3 regions of the Solibacillus sp. FSL W7-1464 genome follow, and region 1 is predicted to be linked to each of the others. Evidence: predicted binding sites of a transcription regulator. Region 1 holds the regulator's gene; each other region holds the start of a gene.
The links. The regulator CtsR, encoded in region 1, represses protease genes until heat stress. The targets are predictions, from matches to a motif close to ATGGTCAATAAAGGTCAAACA.

Region 1 (3,283 bases):
TCTTCCTTTTTGATTACCTGCTCCACAACTTCCTGAAGCTCCTGTAAAATTGTTTCTTCTGACTTACCTAATGTGATCTGGTTCGATATTTGATAAATATTCCCTAAATTTTCACTGCCTTCTCCATATATACCCCTCACAACCATTCCTAACCTTGTCATCATCTGAATTAACGGGTTCATCTGTTTCATCATTGTGAGTGCTGGTAAATGTAGCATGACAGATGCTCGAAGCCCTGTTCCGACATTTGTTGGGCAACTTGTCAAATAACCATAGCGGTCTTCATATGCATACGTAATTGACTTACTTAAGTAGCGGTCAATATTACGAGCCTTATCAAAAGCCTCTTTTAGATTCATCCCTTGCGTAAGACTTTGTATGCGAATATGATCCTCTTCATTTACTAATATGCTAATGGATTCATCTTTTGTTAAAAAAAATGATCCAATTTTTTTTCTTCGGGCCAAATTTGGGCTGATCAAATGCTTCTCCACTAAAATTTGGCGTTGTAAAACCGGCATATCTTTTATTTGGAAATAGGAAAACTGATACGGATTATCATACGAAGACAATAATGACTGCATCATTTTTTCTTCGATCAGTTGTGCTTCCTGTTCTGTAAAACTAATCGGAAATCGAGTATTGGCAATATTACGAGCAAGCCGAATGCGTGTGCTAATGACGATATCTGAATCGCTTTCGTGCTGCATCCAGCTGGGACTGGCATTCGTTAAAAAATGCTCGATGTTCATGCGTTCCCCTCACCTTCCTGTTTTATTTTACTTTCCAATTCCCTAATTTCATCACGTATGGAAGCTGCATCTTCAAATCGCTCTTCCGCAATTGCTTGCTGCAGGGTTGTTCGGAGCTCCTGGATTTGCTGTTCTACTTTTTCCTTTGAAGGTCCTTCTTCCATGTACCCCACATGCTGAGTACCTGCCTGAAGACGTTCAAGCAGCTGTGGTAATTGCTCGCTGAATGTTTCATAACATTGACCGCATCCGAATTTGCCCTGTTTTAAAAACTGTCGGTACGTAAAACCGCAGGAGGGACAGGATTTTGGGCTGGCTGTATTCGTTGTCGTGCTTTCTTTCTTGGCATTCACAGGTACAAAATTGAACCAATTTGAAATAAGCTGCTGAAGAGATGCAGGCTCTTCATTTACATCAAATTGAAATGGATGAAATTGAGTGGCACATACTTCACAGTAATGACGCTCGACTTTTTGACCATTGTGAACTTGAGTAACGGTTACATTAGCGTGACGCTGTTTACAATGCTCACATATCATAATAATCCACCTCTACTTTTCAAAAGAAATCGTTTGTAGCATTGCATGCATAATGCGTGCTCTCAGCTGATCACGCAACGGCAAAGCTACCTGTAATGTGACACGATCTAAAGCGGCCTTCATAATGCTTGCTTCACGTTCTGTAATGATATCCTCATCCAATAAACGGAAAATAATACGCTCAGCATTAGTTTGGGCAATGGCGTTACCTATTTGTGTTTCCATTTCGTCAAGCAAATTTTTCTTCGAGTGGATTGTTACACGCAAAATCCGAATATAACCGCCACCACCCCGCTTACTCTCTACATAATAGCCATGCTCGGTCGTGAAACGCGTATTGATAACGTAATTGATTTGGGAAGGGGCACAGGCAAATTGCTTTGCCAATTCATTTCGCTTTATTTCAATATGTCCCTGTCCCTCTAATTCAATAACTTCCTTCAAATACCCTTCAATTATGTCAGATATATTCCTCATGCTGTCTCTCACCTCTCATCAACTGACTTTGACTATCTTTGACTTAAATATACAATATTTATTTTTTGAAATGCAACTAATCACTCTTGCTTTAGGTTTCCCTATTTTTACATCAACAAATCCCTATTTATGTAAAAAAAGCGATAAGGTGTATTTAAACAAACCTTACCGCTTTTATGAATTTTGCCAAATTGAGGATAAATTATACCCAGCGACCGACAATTGGATAATTCCAGTGCTGATCTGATAATGCTTTTACAATACCGATGATCGGGGCAATCCAGAAAATAGCGAAAAATACTAACAGGAATGGTAAACCAATTAACACCACAGAAAGAACTCCTGCAATCGCTATTAAAATCCCGAATACAATCTGGAAAAGCAATGCTTGGATTGCTGTTCGCTTTACTTCATCCTCAGAACTTATTAAGAAAAACAGAATCGGTACTAGGAACGGCGCAAAGAATGCACTGGCATGAATGATAATTTTTGACCATTTTGATTCCATTTGTTATCAACCTCACTTTAGTTTATTAGCTTATTTACGGATAATATTCATAAAAGTTTCATAGAGAGAACAAAAATCCCGAATTTTTATTTCGAGATTTCTAAGTGACATCTATATTTAGTCAGTATGGGCCTCTATCTTTCGGGTTGTCCCCTTCTTGAGGAAATAAGAAATATGAAATAACAGCCGTTAAGATGGTTGCTCCAATTACTATTAAAATCCGATCACGGTCGCCTACTTCAGCGTAATTGTTTACTAGCATAATATATGATGCGATCGCCACCCCGAGTGACAAGGGTAAAACATATTTTAAACGCCCTTTATGAAATTTCATTATTACAACGCCTTTCATTATTTACTGCACCCATTTAAATTAGTTATTATATTACCTTAAATACAAATTACTGTAAATTTTTTATCTTTATAGAAATTTAATGATTTCAACCGATATAAACAGTAAAATAGTATTATTTAATAATACATGAAACGAGGAAGAACATGGGTATTCTGTTTTCAAGAGCAACAAAAGTTTCAAACAAGCCTTATTTTGATATAGCTAATTATGCACAGCAAGTAAATCTGGATGTTTCGAACTATCCTACCTTACATAAACAACTTCAACTGCTAAAATTAACGAAAGAGGATTTGGCAGTAATTAAGCAGCTTGAACCTTTTGCACAACAACTTGTTCCGGTAATGGTAGAACAGTTTTACAGTGCGATTAGTTTAAGTCCTGAGCTTGTAGACATTATAGGAAGCTCAGCTCGAATGGAGCGCCTTAAAGGCACATTAACAAAGCATATAGGAGCAATGTTCAATTGCAATATCGATTCACGTTATATTGAAGATCGTCAAACAATTGCACAAGTGCATGTAAAAATCGGTCTGCAATCAAAGTGGTATATTGCTTCATTCCAGTCGCTAACGACAACTTTCATCGACTTTATAAGTGAACTCGAAATGTCGAATAAAGAAATGGCTAAAGCAATTAATGCTTTCTCAAAACT
Region 2 (3,283 bases), 3.0 Mb from region 1:
TCATCCATTACTTCGGCGATTAAGTTGTCGTATTCATATTTATGAACAGATTCTACAACATCATGGACTACACTTAAATCGACTGTTGTATGAATCGTTTTCCACATCGGATTTTTAGGATGGTGGATGAGGGCTCCGTTGAAATTGACAATCGGAGTTGTTAAACTCAGCTCCTGATAATAAAGCTGACTCGCACGGTACGGACGTCCTGTCGCAATCATCACCTGATGACCGGCTTCTTTTGCTTTCAACAAAGTTTCCTTTGTCAGCGCAGAAATCTTTTTCTCGTCCGTCAATAAAGTGCCGTCTAAATCTAATACTATTAAATGTTCATTCATGAGAGTAAGCCTCCTTTAGCCTGGGTATAATTGTAACGTGCAAAAATAGCATTCGTCAAAATTTTGAAACATAGACCAATTTTTGCTAATGTAAACAAAGAGGTGAGAAATTTGATAGTAGATAAAGAACAATGGAAGTCCATTCCATTACTGCATGTATATGATGAAACGATGGATGAGAAAACACCGGTCGTTATTTTTCTTCATGGTTTTTTAAGCGCAAAGGAACATAATCTGCATTATGCTTATCAGTTTGTGCAGCAAGGTGTACGCGTTATACTACCGGATGCATTAATGCATGGTGAACGATCGAATCAATTGACGGAAGACCAGATGAACTTCAACTTCTGGAAAATTGTATTGAAGTCAGTGGAAGAAGTACATACTATTTATGAAGAATTGAAGCTGAAAAACTTGGCGGGCACTAAAGTTGGGATTGCCGGAACTTCAATGGGCGGAATCGTCACATCTGGCTGTTTAGCGATCTACCCATGGATTGAAACGGCAGGTATTTGCATGGGAACGACAAGTTATACAAAACTGGCTCTCCATCAAGTAGAGGATTTAAAGCAAAAAGGTATATCATTTCCGCTGTCTGATGAACAGCAGACAGGCTTGCTTCAAATGCTGCAAAAATTCGATATGGAGCAGCATGAGGAATTATGGGCAAACAAACCAATTATTTTCTGGCATGGGGAGCGCGATACGGTCGTTCCTTATCATATGAGCCGAGATTATGTTGAACAACTGGAAAAAGAAAAAAAAGCAAAACATATTACTTATCTGGCAGAACGAAAAGCAGGGCATGCCGTATCGAGAAACGGGATTTTGCAAGTCACGCAATTTATGGCGCATTGTTTGGCATAAAGCATACGTTCTGCTATGATTAACAATAACACCATGGCGAAAGGGGAAATTTAAAATGGCAATTGATCACGATATGAAAGAAAGTATGTTAGGTGCATTGGAGAACGTAATCGACCCTGAGTTAGGCATTGATATCGTCAACTTAGGTTTAGTATATGAAGTGGATTTAACAGACGAGGGCTTAGCAATCGTTACAATGACACTAACATCAATGGGTTGTCCGCTTGCTCCGGTTATCGTTGACCAAGTTACAACGGCACTTAGCGAATTACCGGAAGTAAAAGAAGTAAAAGTGGATATCGTATGGCAACCGGCATGGTCTAAAGACAATATGTCCCGCTATGCAAAAATGGCATTAGGTATTCGTTAATAATAAGTAAATAAATGAATTAAGATTCGGTCATTTTGCGTATAGGCAAAGTGATCGTTTTTTTTTAGGTACTTTTTGGGGAGGAAACGGGGCGTAATTATTTGTTGTTTGACCAACTTTGACTTATAATAAAATTAATCAATAAAGGTCAAACTAATTGAAAGGGTGTACTCTATGCAATTTAACCAAACACAAGATAATCGTCCGCCATTAGAACAATTTGGACGTAACTTAATCGAACAAGTAAAAAACGGTAAGATGGATCCGGTTATTGGACGAGATGAAGAAATTCGGAACGTCATTCGTATTCTGTCACGTAAAACCAAAAACAATCCGGTGCTCATTGGTGAACCGGGTGTTGGTAAAACAGCGATTGTCGAAGGGCTGGCACAGCGTATCGTAAGACGGGATGTACCGGAAGGATTAAAAGATGCGGAGCTTTATGAACTGGACATGAGTGCACTAATCGCAGGAGCATCCTATCGCGGACAGTTTGAAGAGCGGCTGAAATCAGTATTAAAACAGGTGAAAGAGTCAGAGGGGCGCATTATTTTATTCATCGATGAGATCCATACAATTGTCGGTGCAGGGAAAACGGACGGGGCAATGGACGCTGGAAATATGCTGAAGCCAATGCTTGCGCGTGGTGAACTGCATTGTATCGGTGCAACAACATTGGATGAATACCGCATGTATATTGAAAAAGATCCTGCATTGGAACGCCGCTTCCAGCAAGTAATGGTACGAGAACCTTCTATTGAAGATACGGTCTCCATTTTACGCGGAATAAAAGATCGTTTTGAGGAACATCACCGTGGTGTCCGCATTCATGACCGCGCAATTATTGCAGCGGCACAGTTGGCGAACCGCTATATTACAGACCGATTTTTACCGGATAAGGCGATTGATCTGGTCGATGAGGCATGTGCCATGATCCGCATTGAAATCGATTCAATGCCACAGGAACTGGATCAGTTAACGCGCCGCCTCACTCAGCTGAAAATTGAACAGCAGGCACTGAAAAAAGAAAAAGATGAGGCAAGCAAAAAACGTCTTGAAATAATTACAGACGAAATTGATTCATTGGAAGTATCAATCAAGTCAATGAAAGAACAGTGGGAACTCGAGAAAAACGGCCTGCAAATTGTTCGTGATAAAAAAGATGAGCTGAAAAAAATGGAAGCCGAGCGCGATGACTTATTTATTTCAGGCAGTAATTTAGCAAGGGCAAGTGAGCTTCAATACAGTAAAATACCACAGCTTGAAAAGGAAATTGCCGAGCTGGAGCAGCAGTTGAAACAGTCGGAAGGTAACCGCATGCTGCGTGAAGAAGTAACTGAAGATGAAATTGCTAAAATTATTTCACGATGGACAGGGATTCCGGTAACGAAGCTTGTTGAAGGTGAACGCGAAAAACTGCTCCGTTTAAAAGATACACTGCATGAACGGGTAGTCGGTCAGGACGATGCGGTAACATATGTAACGGAAGCAGTCTGGCGTGCGCGTTCCGGTATTAAGGATCCGAATAAGCCGATCGGAAGCTTCCTGTTCCTCGGTCCAACAGGTGTAGGGAAAACGGAATTGGCAAAAGCATTGGCTGCACAATTATTTGATTCAGAAGACCATTTCATCCGTATTGATATGAGCGAGTATATGGAGAAACATTCTGTATCGCGGCTTGTCGGAGCTCCTCCAGGATATATTGGTT
Region 3 (3,283 bases), 610 kb from region 1:
CTTCGAGTTTAATCATACAATCGCCAAATCAATCATACCGAAAGAAAATGAACGCCGTGCCTATTTACGTGGTGCCTTTTTGGCGGGAGGCTCGGTGAATAATCCGGAAACCTCTTCTTACCATTTGGAAATTTATTCTTTATATAAGGAGCACGGGGAAGCGTTGGCAGAGCTGATGAACCGCTACGATCTAAATGCGAAAACAATCGAACGTAAAAAAGGCTTTGTCACATATTTAAAAGAAGCCGAAAAAATTTCGGATTTTATGAATTTAGTCGGTGCCGTGCAGGCAATGCTGAAGTTTGAGGATGTACGGATTATAAGAGATATGCGCAACAGTGTAAATCGTATCGTAAACTGTGAAACAGCCAACTTAAATAAAACAATTGGCGCTGCATTGAGGCAAGTGGAAAATATCCGCTATATCGATAATGCAATGGGCCTTGATCAGCTGCCGGAAAAACTGCGGGAAATTGCACGTCTCCGTGTGGAATATCAGGATGTGACGTTAAAAGAGCTTGGCGAAATGGTTTCGACTGGCGTTGTCAGCAAATCAGGCGTCAATCACCGTTTGCGCAAAATCGATGAAATCGCGGATGCGCTTCGCCGTGGAGAGAATATTTAAAGCCACTTAAGCATAAGGGTAAGTATTCCGTAGTGTAATAGAGAAAATTGGTAACGATTTCATAAAAGATGTTTCCAATTGTTGTTCTTTTCGGATAATTTCGATAAGATGAACTTAGAAGCGATGAACGGTTGTGAAAGGGAGTATTTCAACATGATTGAAAAACAAGTAGAAGTTAAATTAAAATCGGGCTTACAAGCAAGACAGGCAGCTTTGTTCGTCCAAGAGGCGAATCGTTATAAAGCAGATGTCTATTTACAAAAAGATACGAAAAAAGTGAATGCAAAGTCGATCATGGGCATTATGAGCCTTGCCGTTGCAAAAGGCACGGTTGTCACATTATGGGCAGACGGCCATGACGAAGAAAAAGCAATCAACGCACTACAACTTCTAATTGAAAAAGCGGATTAAAGCAAAAGGATAAAGCGCCCGTTCAACTCCTCAAACCATTGGAGGGCCCGATGCAAAAGTAAACGCTCCACCACTTTTGCATGAGGGACCGAAAGGGTGCAAGGAGTTGGTGCTTTATTCTGGACGTGGACAAACATATTATTTAAGCAATAAATATAACGCGATAATGAATTTTATTTGCAAGACAAAAGCACAGCTGTTCAGTATATGAACGGCTGTGCTTATTTTTTGAACACAAAAAAGCATACAAGACGAATCTTGTATGCTTGGATGGATCGATTATTTTAATTGGTTACGCTCATAAATTTTATCGATAAGACCGTACTCTAATGCTTGCTGTGCAGACATGAAGTTGTCACGATCTGTGTCGCGTGCTAACGTTTCGTAATCTTGGCCACTGTTTTCTGCCATGATGCGGTTTAATTTTTCACGTAAGTGTAAAATACGTTTTGCAGCGATTTCGATTTCTGTTGCCTGACCTTGTGCTCCGCCAAGTGGTTGGTGGATCATCACTTCTGCGTTTGGTAATGCAACACGCTTGCCTTTTGCACCAGCAGAAAGCAGGAATGCACCCATTGAAGCAGCCATACCGATACAGATAGTTGATACATCAGGTTTGATGAAGTTCATCGTATCGTAGATTGCCATACCTGAAGTGATAGAGCCGCCTGGTGAGTTAATGTATAGGTAGATATCTTTATCTGGATCTTCAGCTTCTAAAAATAATAGCTGTGCTACGATTGAGTTCGCAACATTATCGTCAATCCCACTACCTAATAAAATGATGCGGTCTTTAAGTAAACGTGAATAAATGTCATATGCACGTTCGCCGCGGTTTGTTTGTTCAATAACTGTAGGAATTAAGTTCATTGAAAAATCCTCCCTTTGTTAAAGCTTATATTCGATAACTTTTGCTGAAATTGACAAATATTTCAGCTGTAAACCTATCATACACGTATTAGTCAGTTATGGTCAAATATAAACTCTGATTTTTACAGTTGAAAATAAGGGGTTCCATCTGTATAATGAAAAAAGTTGCTCATATACTTATTTATATGTCCTCGTGGTGTAATGGATAACACTTCAGATTCCGGTTCTGAGGCTGGGGGTTCGATTCCCTCCGAGGGCGCTTTCTTTTTAAAGATTATTATTGGTCAACATGAAGTTAAAATAATCTTTCTCTTCCATTTTTCTACAGTTTATTTTTGACGCTACACTATAAGTTTCCGAATCCAATCTAATTTAAACGCTCTTCAATTAAAAAATTAAATTTGTTTATAAAAAAGCACATTTCCTACTTGTAATATATGATGAAAATTAGTACATTATTAAATGTTGTGTTTTCACAATAGTAGCTAGGTATACTATATTATCATGTCCTCTAGAGGGCACCATTTTACTGTTTTAATATACGTTTCAATATCAATTGCAAAAAATCATCTGAGGTTTTTTTGCAGTAGAGAATGAAGTTTTAGTAGGATAGAAGGAATCACTGTACCGGTTCTTTTTATCCTTCATTCGTTCTCTGACTAAATAATATTTCCAAGGCTGTATGAGAGGGAGTTCCTCTTGTGCAGTCTTTTTTTTTTAGTAAAAATTCTTTAGTTAATTAACATATATTATAAAAAACAGGGAATATATGTAATGGAATGGGCGCCTTTTTAAGAGGGGGATACAAAAATGAAATAACAATTAAGTGAATAAATATTAAATTATATGCAAATATACCGTTAATTTTGTTATATTAATTCATCATACTGCAATAATAATCAATTTTTTAAAAATTAAATGTTGTATATTAATTGTGGAATTAATATAATTGAACATGTTATTAATAAAAAAACTACTACATCCAGGAGGATATTCATAATGAGTACTAGAAAACTATTTAAATGGGCAGCACCTTTAGCAGCAGCTTCTATGATTTTAACAGCGTGTGGAGCGGACGAATCTTCATCAACAGGTGATAAAGAATATAAGAAAATTGTTGCAGGTACGGAAGCTACATATGCACCATTCGAATACTTAGATGATAAAGGTAATGTTGTCGGGTTGGATTCAGAGATTTTAGCAGCGATCGGCGAAGAAATGGGGATTGAAACAGAAGTAAAGAATGTAGGCTGGGATTCAATGATGAGCCAAGTAACAACTGGTGAAGTGGATATGGGTGCAGCGGCTATTACAATTACAGATGAGCGTAAAGAATCATATGACTTTACAGATCCTTACTATGAAGCGACTTTATTG

Region 2: MKZ25_RS03670 (ATP-dependent Clp protease ATP-binding subunit) is a predicted target of CtsR. The motif match lies at 1,710-1,730, and genes of this name have one in related genera.
Region 3: clpP (ATP-dependent Clp endopeptidase proteolytic subunit ClpP) is a predicted target of CtsR. The motif match lies at 1,995-2,015, and genes of this name have one in related genera.

The regions. Positions count from the first base shown of each region.
Region 1 is NZ_JBBORC010000001.1:3,822,331-3,825,613, forward strand. It holds gene MKZ25_RS19120 (protein arginine kinase) at 1-752, opposite strand, end outside; gene MKZ25_RS19125 (UvrB/UvrC motif-containing protein) at 749-1,291, opposite strand; gene MKZ25_RS19130 (CtsR family transcriptional regulator) at 1,304-1,768, opposite strand; gene MKZ25_RS19135 (DUF4870 domain-containing protein) at 1,971-2,276, opposite strand; gene MKZ25_RS19140 (acyltransferase) at 2,398-2,628, opposite strand; gene MKZ25_RS19145 (globin-coupled sensor protein) at 2,775-3,283, shown strand, end outside.
Region 2 is NZ_JBBORC010000001.1:784,766-788,048, forward strand. It holds gene MKZ25_RS03655 (Cof-type HAD-IIB family hydrolase) at 1-338, opposite strand, end outside; gene MKZ25_RS03660 (prolyl oligopeptidase family serine peptidase) at 441-1,205, shown strand; gene MKZ25_RS03665 (metal-sulfur cluster assembly factor) at 1,267-1,575, shown strand; gene MKZ25_RS03670 (ATP-dependent Clp protease ATP-binding subunit) at 1,750-3,283, shown strand, end outside.
Region 3 is NZ_JBBORC010000001.1:3,207,629-3,210,911, reverse strand. It holds gene whiA (DNA-binding protein WhiA) at 1-625, shown strand, start outside; gene MKZ25_RS15995 (HPr family phosphocarrier protein) at 779-1,036, shown strand; gene clpP (ATP-dependent Clp endopeptidase proteolytic subunit ClpP) at 1,316-1,906, opposite strand; tRNA gene MKZ25_RS15985 (tRNA-Arg) at 2,094-2,165, shown strand; gene MKZ25_RS15980 (basic amino acid ABC transporter substrate-binding protein) at 2,906-3,283, shown strand, end outside.